3 regions of the Streptomyces polygonati genome follow, and region 1 is predicted to be linked to each of the others. Evidence: predicted binding sites of a transcription regulator. Region 1 holds the regulator's gene; each other region holds the start of a gene.
What was found. Region 1 encodes HrcA, which represses chaperone genes, less so after heat shock. Its sites were predicted from a motif close to TTNGCACTCNGNNNNNCNGAGTGCNAA; they were not measured.
Positions count from the first base shown of each region.

Region 2: a site for HrcA is predicted at 1,930-1,956, ahead of ACFO3J_RS19810 (FmdB family zinc ribbon protein). Genes of this name have one in related genera too.
Region 3: a site for HrcA is predicted at 4,012-4,038, ahead of groL (chaperonin GroEL). Genes of this name have one in related genera too.

Region 1 is NZ_JBHSBB010000027.1:142,333-147,726, reverse strand. Features, by position in the region: gene ACFO3J_RS29150 (nitronate monooxygenase) at 1-745, opposite strand, end outside; gene dnaJ (molecular chaperone DnaJ) at 883-2,019, opposite strand; gene hrcA (heat-inducible transcriptional repressor HrcA) at 2,020-3,036, opposite strand; gene ACFO3J_RS29135 (MBL fold metallo-hydrolase) at 3,357-4,142, shown strand; gene ACFO3J_RS29130 (PP2C family protein-serine/threonine phosphatase) at 4,171-5,313, opposite strand.
Region 2 is NZ_JBHSBB010000013.1:360,812-366,205, forward strand. Features, by position in the region: gene ACFO3J_RS19805 (S-methyl-5'-thioadenosine phosphorylase) at 613-1,470, opposite strand; gene ACFO3J_RS19810 (FmdB family zinc ribbon protein) at 1,576-1,920, opposite strand; gene ACFO3J_RS19815 (potassium/proton antiporter) at 2,058-3,584, opposite strand; gene ACFO3J_RS19820 (penicillin acylase family protein) at 3,754-5,394, shown strand, end outside.
Region 3 is NZ_JBHSBB010000013.1:209,064-214,457, reverse strand. Features, by position in the region: gene murQ (N-acetylmuramic acid 6-phosphate etherase) at 1-563, shown strand, start outside; gene ACFO3J_RS19150 (serine hydrolase domain-containing protein) at 761-2,131, shown strand; gene groL (chaperonin GroEL) at 2,247-3,869, opposite strand; gene ACFO3J_RS19140 (cold-shock protein) at 4,536-4,739, opposite strand; gene ACFO3J_RS19135 (MoaD/ThiS family protein) at 5,226-5,394, opposite strand, start outside.

The DNA of each region.
Region 1 (5,394 bases):
CGGACTCCGGACAGACGAGGAAGGCGGTGCCCAGGGCCGCGGCGTCGGCCCCGGCCGCGAGCACCGCGGCGATCTGGCCGCCGCGCATCAGCCCGCCCGCGGCGATCATCGGCAGCCGTACGACCTCGCGGACCTGCGGTATCAGCGAGAGCAGGCCGATCCCGGCGCCGTCGAGCTGCGGGTCGTCGCGGTGGGTGCCCTGATGGCCGCCGGCCTCCACGCCCTGGACGCAGAGCGCGTCGGCGCCCGCCCGCTGGGCGGCGAGCGCCTCGGTGGGCGAGGTGACGGTGACGACCGTGTACGTACCGGCCTTGGCGAACGCCTCGCAGACCGAGCGCTCGGGGCAGCCGAAGGTGAAGCTGACCAGTGGCACCGGGTCCTCCAGCAGCACCGCGACCTTGGCGTCGTAGGCGTCGTCGCCACCGGTGTCGGGGTCGCCCAGCGCGGTGGCGTACCAGGCGGCCTCGCCGGCCAGCTGCTCCGCGTACACCGCGACGGCGGACGGGTCGACGGTGCCGGGCTGGGGCATGAACAGATTCACCCCGAAGGGCTGCGAGGTCAGGTCCCGCAGCTGACGGATCTCCTGGTACATCGCCTCGGACGTCTTGTAGCCGGCGGCCAGGAACCCGAGCCCGCCGGCCGCCCCGACCGCCGCGGCCAGCTGCGGATTCGAGGCGCCGCCGGCCATCGGGGCTTGCACGATCGGGTGAGCCGAGAAGGAGGAGAGATCGGTGAGCGCGCCCATGCGTTCATCGTGCCACCCCGCTGCCCCCGCCCCGCCCCCACCCCGGGCCCGCACCGGACGCCGGGGTGGCCGGGGCAGCCGCCGCTACCGGCGCTCCCCCGGCCCTGGGCCGCCCCTGGTGGGGATGTGCGGGCGGGTCAGCGCCCGTTGAACGCGTCCTTGAGGCGGGAGAAGAGGCCCTGCTGGCCCGGGGCGAACTGGCCGGTGGGGCGTTCCTCGCCGCGGAGCTTGGCGAGGCGGCGCATCAGCTCTTCCTGATCGGCGTCGAGCTTGTGCGGGGTGATGACCTCGACATGGACGACGAGGTCGCCGCGGCCGCCGCCGCGCAGGTGGGTGATGCCGCGCTGGTGGAGCGGGATGGACTGGCCGGACTGGGTGCCGGGCCTGATGTCGATCTCCTCCATACCGTCGAGCGTCTCCAACGGGCACTTGGTGCCGAGTGAGGCCGCCGTCATCGGGAGGGTGACCGTGCAGTGCAGGTCGTCGCCGCGGCGCTGGAAGACCGGGTGCGGGACCTCGCGGATCTCCACGTAGAGGTCACCGGCCGGGCCTCCGCCGGGGCCGACCTCCCCCTCGCCGGCCAGCTGGATCCGGGTGCCGTTGTCGACGCCGGCCGGGATCTTCACCGTCAGGGTGCGGCGGGAGCGGACCCGGCCGTCGCCGGCGCACTCGGGGCAGGGGGTGGGCACGACCGTGCCGAAGCCCTGGCACTGCGGGCACGGCCGCGAGGTCATCACCTGGCCGAGGAAGGACCGGGTGACCTGGGACACCTCGCCGCGACCGCGGCACATGTCGCAGGTCTGCGCCGACGTACCCGGCGCGGCCCCCTCGCCGTTGCAGGTGCCGCAGGTGACCGCGGTGTCCACCTGGATGTCCTTGGTGGTGCCGAACGCGGCCTCGTCCAGCTCGATCTCCAGCCGGATCATCGCGTCCTGGCCGCGCCGGGTGCGCGAGCGCGGGCCGCGCTGCTGCGACTGCCCGAAGAAGGCGTCCATGATGTCGCTGAAGTTGCCGAAGCCGGCCCCGAAGCCGGCCCCGCCCGCGCCACCGCCGGCGGCGGACAGCGGATCACCGCCGAGGTCGTAGACCTGTTTCTTCTGCGGATCGGAGAGCACCTCGTAGGCCGCGTTGATCTCCTTGAACCGCTCCTGCGTCTTCGGGTCCGGATTGACGTCCGGGTGCAGTTCGCGGGCGAGCCGGCGGAATGCCTTCTTGATCTCGTCAGGTCCTGCGTCACGGCGCACGCCGAGAACGGCGTAGTAGTCGGTGGCCACTTACGACTCCGCCAGGATCTGTCCGACGTAACGTGCCACTGCGCGTACCGCTCCCATCGTTCCGGGGTAGTCCATGCGGGTCGGTCCGACCACGCCGAGTTTGGCGACTGCCTCGTCGCCCGAACCGTAGCCGACCGCCACCACGGAGGTGGAATTGAGGCCCTCGTGAAAGTTCTCATGCCCGATGCGGACCGTCATCGTCGAGTCCGCGGTTTCGCCGAGCAGTTTCAGGAGCACCATCTGCTCCTCCAGTGCTTCCAGGACCGGACGGATCGTCAGCGGGAAGTCATGATTGAACCTGGTCAGGTTCGCCGCGCCGCCGAGCATGATGCGCTCCTCCTTGTCCTCGACCAGGGTTTCCAGGAGGGTGGCGAGCACACCGGAGACCGCCGGGCGGTCGTCCGGGTCGAAGCTTTCCGGCAGGTCCTGGACCAGCGGCGGCACATCGGCGAACCGGCGGCCGACGACCCGGCTGTTGAGCCGGGCCCGCAGATCCGCCAGTACGGTCTCGCCGACCGGGGCGGCGCAGTCGATCAGCCGCTGCTCGACCCGTCCGGTGTCGGTGATCAGCACCAGCATGAGGCGGGCGGGCGCGAGTGACAGCAGCTCCACGTGCCGGACCGAGGAGCGGACCAGCGACGGATACTGCACGACCGCGACCTGCCGGGTGAGCTGGGCCAGCAGCCGCACCGTCCGCGCCACCACGTCGTCGAGGTCGACCGCGCCGCCCAGGAAGTTCTGGATCGCGCGGCGCTCGGCGCCGGACAGCGGCTTGACACCGGCCAGTTTGTCGACGAAGAGCCGGTAGCCCTTGTCGGTGGGGATACGGCCGGCGCTGGTGTGCGGCTGGGCGATGTAGCCCTCGTCCTCCAGGACGGCCATGTCGTTGCGGACGGTGGCGGGCGACACGCCGAGCTGGTGGCGCTCGGTCAGCGCCTTGGACCCGACCGGCTCCTCGGTGCCGACATAGTCCTGAACGATGGCACGCAGCACTTCGAGTCTGCGTTCGCTCAGCATCGCGCACCTCCCAACCGTGGGCCCCGAGCCGTCTGGCCTGGCACTCGTCCATTTCGAGTGCCAGCTTTCCCGCAGCAAGTGTACGGCGCGGCGGCAAGGGCTCGGCAAGACCGCTTCCGATCCGGCTCGTGATCGTTCGCGGGCGACCCCGGCGCCGGCCGCCGTGCGCGGTCCGACGAGCCGTCCCCTCGCGCTCCGGGGTGGCGCGCGAGGGGCTGCGGGGGCGCTGGTGGCGCCCAGGGGCGGGCGCGGCGTGACGGGGGCGGAGAGGGCGCCACCAGGGCGCGCGTACCCGCGGTCACGGGGATAGCGTCGCCCCTGTGGAATCTGTGGAGAGTGCGGGGGAGCCGGGCGCCGGGAGTTCGGTGTGGGAGCATCTGGCTCCCGGGGTGGCCCGCCGGCGGCTGCCGTACCTCGATGTGACGGTCGGCCTCGTCGTCGGCGCGGACGGTGTGCTGCTGGTCGACACCGGCTCCACGCTGGAGGCCGGCGAGGAGCTGCGGCGGCAGGTGGCGGCGCTGACCGGCCGCGAGGTCACCCACGTCGTGCTCACCCACGGACACTTCGACCATGTCTTCGGCACGGCGGCGTTCCCCGGCGCCGCGGTGTACGGCGAGGCGTCGCTGGACGGCTATCTGCGGCGCGAGCGGGAGGCGATGCGCGAGACGGCGGTGGAGCTCGGCACCGACCCGCTGGAGGCCGCCCGGGCGGCCTCGGCGCTGGTCCACCCGGACCGGCCGGTGCTCGGCGAACTCGGCCTCGACCTCGGTGAGCGGCCGGTACGGCTGGTGCATCCCGGCCGCGGCCACACCGGTCACGACCTGGTGGTGGTCGTACCGGGCGCCACCGCCAGCGACCCGGCGGTGGTCTTCTGCGGCGACCTGGTGGAGGAGTCCGGGGAGCCGCAGGCCGGCGAGGACGCGGTGCCGGCCGCCTGGGCGGCCACGGTGGACGCGCTGCTGGCCCTGGGCGGGGAGACCGCCCGCTACGTACCGGGCCACGGCGCGGTGGTGGACGCGCGCTTCCTGCGGGCCCAGCGGGACGCCCTGGCCGAGCGCTTCGCGGAGCCGGAGCCGGACCCGGACCCCGGGCCGCCGGCCGGCTGACCTCCGGGCGCCGGCTCTCCGCCGCCGGTCACCGCGCCCTCGCGCGGATCTCGCGCTGCACGGCGACCACCGCCATGTCGTCCTCCAGCGGGCCCGCCACGTGGGCCAGCAGATCGCCGGTCATCGCTTTGAGCAGCGGTCCCGGCCGGTCGCCGCCCCAGGTGACGGCGCGGGCCAGCAGCGGATAGAAGGCGCCGCTGGGATCCCGGGCCTCCGTGACGCCGTCGGTGTAGAGGATCAGCCGGTCGCCGGGCGCGAAGGGGAAGGTACTGACGGCGTAGGCGCTCTCGCCCATTCTGCCCAGCGTGCCCAGCCCGAGGGGTGGCGCGGGCTCCGGCACGTTCAGGAGGGTGGCGTCGCCCCGGTGCAGCAGGAGCGGGGAGGGGTGCCCGCAGTTGATCACGTGCGCGCAGGGTTCGTCGTCCGGGATCTCGATGATCGCCGCCGTCACGAAGCGCTCCCCGGTGTCGGTCTGCGACGGCCCCTCCGGCAGCTCGGTCAGGCTCCAGCGGAATCCCTCCTCCAGCGACGCGACCAGTTGCGGCAGCGGTCCCTGGCGGTGGGCCTCGGCCCGGAAAGCGCCCAGCACGCTCTCGGTGTCCCCGATCGAGGACAGGCCGTGCCCGCGTACGTCGCCGATCAGCAGCCGGGTGGCGTGGGCGGTGCGGGCCACCGCGTACATGTCGCCGCCGACCCGGGTCCCGAGGTCGGCGGCCATGTACTCGGACGCGATGGACAGCGGCCCGGCCCGCGGGGGCAGCGCGCGCAGTACGACGCCCTGGGCGGTGTCCGAGGCCAGCCGCAGTCGCTCCAGTTCGCGCTCCCGTTTCTCGCGCAGATGGCTGAAGAGGATCAGCAGGACGGAGAGCACGATCAGGGACACGAGTTCCACGATGACGTTCTCGGTGGACAGCACATGCCGCTCGCCGCTCGCGACGAGGATCGACGCCACCGACAGGAGGGCGGCCACGAATCCGCGGCGCGGGCCGCCGAAGGCGGAGACGAGCGCGACCGGTACGACCAGGACGTGGGCGAGGTGGATGTCGTGCGGCAGGAAGGCGTCCGCGATCGGCACGCCCACGATCACCACGGCCGATCCGGCCAGCAGTCCCCAGCCGCCCTTGACCCCGGTGGGCTCCTCCATGGCCGCGAGGCGGGAACGCAGGCCCATGGGCGTTCCTCCCTTCCGGCGGGGCGGGGACAAAAGGCACATTCAGTGTCTCCCCTGAGCGAAGGCCAGGGAAATGGACAG
Region 2 (5,394 bases), on a different contig from region 1:
ATCCACTCGGTCGCCAGGATGCAGAAGCGCTGCTACGGCGGCATCGGCGATCCGCACCGGGGCACGTACGAGAGCTTCGTGAGGCGCCGGGTGGGACAGCGCTGGCGTCGGCCTGGGTGCGGCCGGCAATGGCCGCGGTGCGGCGCCGTGGGCTCCGGATGCGGCGAGCGCGGCCGCGGTCACGACGAGGCAAACGGCGAGAGGTTTGCGCCTGCGCCGTACCGCTCGGCGCAGCAGGCGTCTGCCACCGCCGCCCGCATGGATGGGCGGGAAAACGGGCACCGCACATCTGGGCGGTGTGTAGGGCTCCGGTACTCCGGGCGCACCGGATGCGGCGGCGGCCTCCGGCGAGGGCGCCATTACTGGGAGGGCAGACCGAACGGGAGTCGAAAACACGATGAAGCACCGCCTGAGGTGGAGGGGAGTCGGACCGCTGATCGGTCGACGCACCCACCATCGCGCATTCCGCTGAGGTCGCGCGGAAGCCCTGTGGATAACCAGGCAGTTGTGGAAAACCCGCCCACTCCTACGAGTGGGCGGGCGGTTGGTTATCGGCTTCCAGGGGAATGCGAAGCGGTCCTGCCGGATCCAAGGGCACAAACCGGAGCGCCGCTAGGGCAGCGCGATGCCCGGCTCCTGGCCGCCCAGCGGATTCATGCAGAGACAATCCCGCTCACGGTTGTCCGGCAGCGCGCGGACGACGTCGAAAAGGACATCGCGCATCCTGCCCACATTCGCCGCGAAGACTTCCAGGACCTCCTCGTGGGAGACGCCTTCGCCGGTGTCCGCGCCCGCGTCCAGATCCGTGACCAGCGCCAGCGATGTGTAGCAGAGCCCCAATTCGCGGGCGAGGACGGCCTCGGGGTGACCGGTCATCCCCACGACCGACCACCCCTGGGCCGCGTGCCACAGCGACTCGGCCCGTGTGGAGAAGCGCGGGCCTTCGACCACGACGAGTGTGCCGCCGTCCACGGCTTCCCAGTCGTCGGCTCGTGCCGTGGCGACGGCTGCATGGCGCCCCACAGGGCAGTACGGGTCGGCGAACGTCACATGGACGACATTCGGCACTTGACCATCGGAGCGCGCCTCGCCGTCGAAGTACGACTGGGCGCGCGATTTCGTGCGGTCCACCAGCTGGTCCGGTACGAGCAGGGTGCCGGGCCCGTGCTCCGCCCGCAGGCCGCCGACGGCACAGGGGCCGAGCACCTGTCGGGCGCCGACAGAGGCAAGTGCCCACAGATTGGCCCGGTAATTGATCTTGTGAGGCGGCAAGTGGTGTTTGCGCCCGTGGCGTGGCAGGAAGGCCACCTGGCGCCCGGAGACCTCACCGATGAAGAGCGAGTCGCTGGGCGCGCCATATGGGGTATCGACCGTGACTTCCATCACATCATCGAGAAAAGAATAGAACCCAGACCCGCCGATGACACCGATCTCGGCCCGCGTCTGCGTCCCACCATTGCTCTGCGCCATGACGGCCACCTTAACGGGGAGACGGAACGACTACGAACCCCCACCGTGGACACGGCGGAGGTTCGTAAGTGCTTCGGCTCCCCGGGCGAGTAGCGAAGCGGGGTTTCAGGCCGCCGATGTGCTGCTTGACGACGGGGAGGCCGCGGACGACCCGGAACCGCTCGACGGCGAACCGGTCGACGAGGAGCCGCCCGACGACGAACTGCCGCTGTCGGAGGACTTGCTCTCCGAGGCGGCGCTGCTCTTGACCGCGGGCGCGGTGCTCGTGGATGAACCGCGGCTGTCGGTCCGGTAGAAACCCGATCCCTTGAAGACCACGCCCACCGCAGAGAAGACCTTGCGCAGGCGACCGGCGCAGTTGGGGCACTCGGTCAGTGCGTCATCAGTGAACTTCTGCACCGCCTCGAGGGCCTCGCCGCACTCGGTGCACTGGTACTGGTACGTCGGCACTTGCTCCTCCTGGCACTCTCACTCATTGAGTGCTAACGACGCTCAATAGTGCAGTATTTCCGGCCGTCAGTCCACCACGACCTGCGAACGGTGACTCCTCACACCATCGGCGGCCCGAGGTGAAGGTCCCGCGGGTGTCAGTCGGTGCGAGCGTGTCGGCCCTCCGGCTCCGCCAGCCACCCGGCGAGCTTGCCGCCACGCCCGACCGCCCGCAGCCGGGCCTCGGCCGCGTCACGTACAGGGTCCGTTGTTACGACGAGCAGTTCGTCGCCATGGCGAAGGACCGTCGTCGGCAGCGGTACGAAACTGGTGCCGCCGCGGACCACCAGGGTGACACCGGCCCCCGAGGGAAGCCGCAATTCGTTGACCTCCACCCCGTGCATACGCGAGCCCTTCGGGATGGCCACCGAGAGCAGGTGGCCTTGCAGGCGTTCCAGGGGTGCCGACTCGATGCCGAGGTCGTCCGCGTCCGTTTCGTCGCCGTCGGCCAGTTTGAGCGACCTCGCCACCCACGGCAGCGTCGGCCCCTGCACCAGGGTGTAGATGATCACCAGTACGAAGACAATATTGAAGATGCGCTTACTGTCGGGGACTCCCGCCACCACGGGAATCGTCGCGAGCACGATCGGCACTGCGCCCCGCAGTCCCGCCCAGGACAGCAGGGCCTGCTCCCGCCAGGGCACACGGAACGGCACCAGGCTCGCCACCACTGATGCCGGCCGTGCGACCAGGGTGAGGAAAAGTCCGATGATGATGGCGGGAAGGATGTCGTCACCCAGTTCATGCGGTGTGACCAGCAGACCCAGTAGTACGAACAGACCGATCTGCGCGATCCACCCGAGTCCCTCGGCGAAGCCCCGCGTGGCCGGTCGGTGCGGGAGTTTGGCATTGCCCAGCACCAGGGACGCGATGTAAACGGCCAGGAAGCCTGAGCCGTGCACCATGGCGCCCGCCGCGTAGGCGGCGACGGCGATGGCCATGACGGCGATCGGATAGAGGCCCGAGGCGGGCAGCGCGACACGCTTGAGCCCATAGGCGCCGATCCAGCCGACGGCGATGCCGATGGCCGCCCCGATGGCCAGCTCCAGCGCGATCTCACCGAGCAGCGTGTACCAGTGCTCGACCGGCCTGGCGGTCGAGAACGCGGCCACCAAGATCACCACGGGAGCGTCGTTGAATCCCGATTCGGCCTCCAGTACGCCGGTCACCCGCTTGGGCAGCGAAACGTTTCGCAGCACGGAGAACACGGCGGCCGCGTCCGTGGACGACACCACCGCGCCGATGATCAGCGCCTGCCGCCACCCGAGCCCCACCAGGTAGTGCCCGGCGCCGGCGGTGATGAAGACGCTCATCAGCAGCCCGAAGGTGGACAGCACCGAGGCGGCCGGCAGCACGGGCTTGATCTCGTGCCACTTCGTCCCGAGTCCGCCCTCGGCGAGGATCACCACGAGGGCGGCATAGCCGAGCACCTGGGTGAGCTGCACGTCGTCGAAGGTGAAGCCGAAGAGGCCGTCCTGCCCGATCGCGACGCCGATGCCGAGGTAGATGAGCAGGGTCGGCAGGCCGCTGCGCGAGGCGAGGCGCACGGCCACCACCGCGACCAGGAGCACCGCGGCGCCGATCAAGAGGATCTCGTTGAGGTGGTGGACAGTCAGGGGCCTGATCCTTTCAACTTCGTTGCCTTACCTAACATTTTACTTGCCCTTGACTATTCCTCGTCCACCGGCCCGTCACCCACATGCCGCGTCCTGGAGTCTCAGGTCGTGCGCCTATGGTTGCCCTTGCACAACGAGCATTGATCACCGTTCCGCCCTGCCCCCTCGAAGGACAGCGATGCCCGCACGGAAGAAATCCCGCCGCGTACGCCTCATCGTGATCGCGATCGCGTTGCTGCTGGTGGCGGGTATCGGATACGGGTCGTACTGGAGCGTCAGCACCGTACGGGCCTCCTTCCCGCAGACCACGGGTTCGCTGCAGCTCAAGGGCCTGTCGGCGCCGGTCGACGTCAAGCGCGACGCCAATGGCATCCCGCAGATCTACGCCGACACCTCTGAGGACCTCTTCCGGGCCCAGGGCTATGTGCAGGCCCAGGACCGCTTCTACGAGATGGATGTCCGCCGCCACCTCACCTCCGGCCGGCTGTCGGAGATGTTCGGCAAGAGCCAGGTCGAGACCGACGCCTTCCTGCGTACCCTCAACTGGCAGGGCGTCGCGCAGCAAGAGTGGGACAAGACCCTTGACTCCACCACCAAGGCGTACCTGCAGGCATACACCGACGGTGTCAACGAGTACCTGAAGGACCACAGCGGCGCGGCGATCTCGCTGGAGTACGCCGCGCTGTCGCTCAGCAACAACTACAAGCCGCAGCCGTGGTCCCCGATCGACTCGGTCGCCTGGCTCAAGGCGATGGCCTGGGATCTGCGCGGCAACATGCAGGACGAGATCGACCGCGCCCTGATGACCAGCCGCCTCAGCCAGGCGCAGATCAAGCAGCTGTACCCGGCGTATCCCTATGACCGTAATCTTCCGATCGTCGACGCGGGTTCGGTCGATCCGACCACCGGAGATTACAAACCCGCGGCTCCCGGTCAACCGCAGGACCTGAACAGCACGGTGGACTCCCAGCTTGCCGGGATCAGTCAGATCATCGACCAGATGCCGACGCTGCTCGGGCCGAGCGGCAGCGGTATCGGCTCCAACTCGTGGGTGGTGTCCGGGGCGTACACGACGACGGGCAAGCCGCTGCTCGCCAACGACCCGCACTTGGCCCCGCAGGTGCCGTCCGTCTGGTACCAGATGGGATTGCACTGCCGTACGGTCAGTGCGGCCTGCCCCTTCGACGTCGCCGGCTACACCTTCTCCGGCATGCCGGGTGTCGTTATCGGACACAACCAGAACATCGCCTGGGGCATGACAAATCTCGGCGCCGACGTCACCGACCTGTACCTGGAGAAGGTCACCGCCAACACGTATTTGTACGACGGCAAGCAGGTGCCCTTCACGACGCGCAAGGAGACGATCAAGGTCGCGGGCGGGAGTGATCGTACGATCACCGTCCGAGAGACCAAGGACGACGGTCCGATCATCTCCGACCGCAGCGACGAACTCAGCAAGGTCGGGCAAACAGCGCCGGTCAATGATCCGCCGGGCGGGGTGAACAGCGGCTACGCGGTCGCCCTGAAGTGGACGGCGCTCACTCCTTCGAAGACGATGGAGGCCGTCTTCGAACTGGACAAGGCAACGAACTTCAAGTCCTTCCAAGCGGCTGCCCAGGACTTCGCCGTACCGTCGCAGAACCTGATCTACGCCGACACCAAGGGAAACATCGGCTACCAGGCCCCCGGCCAGATCCCCATCCGGCAGAAGGGCGACGACGGTACATACCCCGAGCCCGGCTGGGACTCGCACTACACGTGGACCGGCGACTACATCCCGCAGCAGTCGATGCCGTGGGAGCTCAACCCGAAGCGCGGC
Region 3 (5,394 bases), on a different contig from region 1:
ACAGCAGGGAGTTCGCCGCAGCCGACCTCAAGGCGCTGGATCTCACGCCGGAGGACTCCGTGGTGGGCGTCTCGGCCTCCGGCCGCACCCCGTACGCGCTGGGCGCGGTGGAGTACGCGCGGTCCGTGGGCGCGCTGACGGTCGGGCTGTCCTGCAACGCGGACTCCCCGCTGGCCGCCGCCGCCGACCACGGCATCGAGGTCGTGGTGGGGCCCGAACTGGTCGTCGGCTCGACCCGGTTGAAGTCCGGCACCGCGCAGAAGCTCGTGCTCAACATGCTGTCGACCATCACCATGATCCGGCTCGGCAAGACCTACGGCAGTCTGATGGTCGACGTCCGCGCCTCCAACGAGAAGCTGCGGGCCCGCTCGCGCCGGATCGTGGCCCTCGCGACGGGAGCGGGGGACGCCGCGATCGAAGCGGCGCTCACCGCCACCGACGGCGAGGTCAAACCGGCGATTCTGACCTTGCTCGCCCACGTCGACGCCGCCACCGCCAGCCGCCTGCTGACCGCCTCGGCCGGCCACCTCCGCCAGGCGCTGGAGTCGGCCGCCCGGCCGTAGGGCAGACTCGGCGGGACCACACGTGACCGGAGCGGACGGTTTTCCCTCCGAGTTCGATCGAGCTCGACCGGACACGAACGGACTCGACGGGGTTCGACCGGACACGACCTGCGGCGACCGGACCGGGGCCGTCCCGAAGCGACCGGCGCCGTCCGGGCCGGCCCCGACCCGCCCCCGCTGACCGAAAGGCCGCCGTCATGCCCGAGCTTCTGGATGCCGCGCGGCTGGACGACCTCTGCGTCGAGGCGCTGGCCGCCCACCGCTGCCCTTCCGTCTCGGTCGCCCTCGCCGCCGACGGCGAGGTCGTCTTCGCCCGCGCCTGGGGGCAGGCCGACCTCGCGACCGGGCGGGCGGCGACACCCGCCACCGCTTACGCCCTCGGCTCCATCACCAAGCCGATCACCGCGACCGCCGTCTGCCGGGCCGCCGACGAGGGCCTGCTGGATCTGGACATCCCGGTCCCCGGCGAGCTGCTGCCCTCCTTCGGATCGCGTCACCGCCGCCCCACCCCCCGCCAACTCCTCCAGCACCAGGGCGGATTGGGCGCCTTCTACACCTTCGACTACGGTGACGGCGCCCCGCTCGTCGACGCCGACCGTTACGCCGTGGCCCACCGCGAGCCCGGCTCCGGCTTCGAGTACGCCAATCTCGGTTACCGGGTGCTCGGACGGCTGCTGGCGGACGCCACCGGGCAGCCGCTGGGCGAGGCCGTACGGGACCGGGTGTTCGGCCCGCTCGGGCTCGACGGCTGCCATCTCGGTCCGCACTACCCCGGCCCGGCGCCCACGGCGGTCCGGCACACGATCGACGGCCGCCCGTACCCGGACTACGACTGCCCGCATCCCGGCGCCACCCTCGGCTGGGCCACCGCCGCCGAACTCGCCCTCTTCGCCCAGCACTTCGAGCGGCTGCTGAAGCCGGGCACGGCCGCCGCCGTCCGCGACGCGCTGCCGGTGAACGAACACCTGGGCTACGGTCTCGGCTGGAGCGTGACCGGCCCCGCTGGCGGCCCGCGGCTGCTCCATCACAGCGGCGGCGGTGGCGGGGTCGCCGTCATGGTGGTCGCGGTACCCGAACAGCGGTTGTCGGTGGCCGTATTGACCAACTCGACCAGCAAGGCGGCCCGGGACGCGATCCTGCGCGGGCTGCTCGGCGAGCTGGTCCCGGGCTTCCGGGAGGAGTGGATCGTGTCGGTGGTCACGGACCCGGCCCGCCCGCTGGAGCTGCCGGCCGGCAGTTGGACGGGCCGGATCGGCGCGCCCGAGCGGGAGTTGGCGGTCGAGCTGCGGATCGGGGAGGCCGGCCGGATCGAACTGCGGGTGGACGGCGACCAGGCGGAGGGCACGGCCACGGCCTCCCGCGCCTGGGACCTGCGGGCCGACCTGCCGCTCCAGCTCCCCACCGCCGACGCCCGGATCAGCAGCCCGCTGCTGACACTGGCCCTGCGCCTCGCCCCCGCCTCGGCCGGCCCGACGCTGACCGGAGTGGCCCACGCGTACAAATCCGGTGACGCCGAGGGCTTCCTCGGCAACTACCTCGCCCACCGCTGCGCGCTGCGCCCGCGCTGAGCGCCGGGGCGCGCCGAGGCCGACGCGCCCGGGACAACGCGGAGGCGGCGCCTCCTCCCCGCGAAGGGAGAAGGCGCCGCCTTCCGTGCGCGTGCTGGACGGTGATCCCGGAGGATCAGAAGTCCATGTCACCGCCGGGCATGCCACCCGGAGCGGCCGGAGCGGCCTTCTCCGGCTTGTCCGCGATGACGGCCTCGGTGGTGAGGAAGAGCGCGGCGATGGAGGCCGCGTTCTGCAGGGCGGAGCGGGTGACCTTGGCCGGGTCGATGATGCCCTCGGCGATCAGGTCGACGTACTCGCCGGTGGCGGCGTTCAGGCCGTGGCCCGGGGTCAGGTTGCGCACCTTCTCGACCACGACACCGCCTTCGAGGCCGGCGTTGATGGCGATCTGCTTCAGCGGGGCTTCGAGCGCCAGCTTGACGATGGAGGCGCCAGTGGCCTCGTCGCCTTCCAGCTCCAGCTTGTCGAAGACGGCGGTCGCCTGGAGCAGCGCGACGCCACCACCGGCGACGATGCCCTCCTCGACGGCGGCCTTGGCGTTGCGCACCGCGTCCTCGATGCGGTGCTTGCGCTCCTTCAGCTCGACCTCGGTCGCCGCGCCGGCCTTGATGACGGCCACGCCGCCGGCCAGCTTGGCGAGACGCTCCTGGAGCTTCTCGCGGTCGTAGTCGGAGTCGCTGTTGTCGATCTCGGCGCGGATCTGGTTGACCCGGCCGGCGACCTGGTCGGTGTCACCGGAGCCGTCCACGATCGTGGTCTCGTCCTTGGTGATGACGACCTTGCGGGCGCGGCCGAGCAGGTCCAGGCCCGCGTTCTCCAGCTTGAGGCCGACCTCTTCGGAGATGACCGTGCCGCCGGTGAGGATCGCGATGTCGCCCAGCATCGCCTTGCGGCGGTCGCCGAAGCCCGGGGCCTTGACGGCGACGGACTTGAAGGTGCCACGGATCTTGTTGACCACCAGGGTGGACAGGGCCTCGCCCTCGACGTCCTCGGCGATGATCAGCAGCGGCTTGCCGGACTGCATGACCTTCTCCAGCAGCGGGAGCAGGTCCTTCACCGCGGAGATCTTGGAGTTGACGATCAGGATGTACGGGTCGTCGAGCGACGCCTCCATACGCTCCAGGTCGGTGGCGAAGTAGGCGGAGATGAAGCCCTTGTCGAAGCGCATGCCTTCGGTGAGCTCGAGCTCCAGGCCGAAGGTCTGCGACTCCTCGACCGTGATGACGCCTTCCTTGCCGACCTTGTCCATCGCCTCGGCGATCAGCTCGCCGATCTGGGTGTCAGCGGCGGAGATGGAGGCGGTCGAAGCGATCTGCTCCTTGGTCTCCACGTCCTTGGCCTGCTCCAGCAGGGCGGCGGAGACGGCCTCGACGGCCTTCTCGATGCCGCGCTTGAGGGCCATCGGGTTGGCGCCGGCGGCTACGTTGCGCAGCCCTTCCTTGACCAGGGCCTGGGCCAGTACGGTCGCGGTCGTCGTGCCGTCTCCGGCGACGTCGTCGGTCTTCTTCGCGACTTCCTTGACCAGCTCGGCGCCGATCTTCTCGTACGGGTCCTCGAGCTCGATCTCCTTGGCGATGGAAACACCATCGTTGGTGATCGTGGGGGCGCCCCACTTCTTCTCGAGGACGACGTTGCGGCCCTTCGGGCCGAGGGTGACCTTGACGGCGTCGGCGAGCTGGTTCATCCCGCGCTCGAGTCCGCGCCGCGCCTCCTCGTCGAACGCGATGATCTTAGCCATGGTGAAGTGTCCTCCGCGGACTGGGGGTTCCCCCACCGAGGCGGGGGGCGGTGGATCGGACCGTGTGGCGCCCGCGACGGACGGCCAGCCGGCCGCCGGTTCCTTCCCGACGCCCGGGCGGGCCTCACCGACCCGGTCCAAGTTGTCACTCTCACAAGGAGAGTGCCAATGCCAATGATTAGCACTCTACCCCTGCGAGTGCAAGCGCCGAGGGCGGCGCCGCGCGTTGAACCCCGCGCGGCGCCCAGGATCCGCTCCGGGAGCCGCCCGGCCCGGCCCGGCCCCGCGGGCCCGGACAGCGGCACCGGCACCGGGCCGCCCCGCCCAGCCCCCCGTGGCCGTCCCGCGACCACCGGCCGGTGGTCCGCTGGCCGCGCAGTTCCCCGCGCCCCTTCGGCGCCCGGCGGGTGCCGAACCCTCGGCAGCCGTAAGTCCAGGCTCCGGTCGGCCTGGGCCTGGGCCCCGTAGGGGCGCGGGGAACTGCGCGGCCAGCCAAGTACCGGCCGGTGGTCGCGGGACGCCGGGAGGGGCTGGGCGGAGCGGCCCGGGAGCCGGGCCCGGAGGGCGGGACGCACGAAGAGCCCGCACCCCCCTTAGCCGGGTGCGAGCCCTTCGTGCGTGAGAAAACGTGAGAACGCCGCGTCGATGGTCGAACGCGCCGGGATGTCAGCCTGCCAGCCGGACCATGTCCGCCTGCGGCCCCTTCTGACCCTGCGAGATCTCGAACTCGACTCGCTGGCCTTCTTCGAGGGTGCGGTAACCGTCCATCTGGATCGCGCTGTAGTGGACGAAAACATCCGCACCACCGTCGACCGCGATGAAGCCGTAGCCCTTCTCCGCGTTGAACCACTTGACGGTGCCCTGAGCCATTCCTAACTCCCCTATTACTGGCCCTATCGCAGCCCCGCACTCCGCGGGCCCGGGTCAGACCTCACCCTCCGGAGCGACCCTTACCGTGGACGGGTGGGAGCCCTGGGAGGTGTGCGCCGGAACGCGTCGACCGCGGCTGAATGTATCTGCACGGATGCCCAGTGCAACAGGTCAATCGGACGAGAATTCTGGGGCTGACTCATCGGAAATAACCCAGGAAAAAACGATAAGACGGGGCATCTCGGGCCGGACAAACCCGACCAATCAGAAAATTCGCATGTGAATTTGGCGATAAATCGCCGCACCTGGCCGCGCCGGCCCCAACTCACTTGCCCCCGGCAACTGTACAACATTTCAACTATCTCCCCGCGCCACCCCGGCACGGCGACGCCCCGCCCACCACAGCGGGTGAGCGGGGCGCAAGATCGGACAACGTCCGCCAAAGATCCGCGTCAGAGCTTCATACAGAAACGCGGCGGTTCCGTTTCAGCCGCCCGCGACCGCGGGAATGATCGAGACACTGGCGCCGTCCGGCACCGCGGTGTCCAGCCCTTCGGAAAAACGCACATCGTCGTCGTTGACATAAACGTTCACGAAACGGCGGAGCTTTCCGCTGTCGTCGAGAACACGCGCCGAAATACCGGAGTGATTGCTC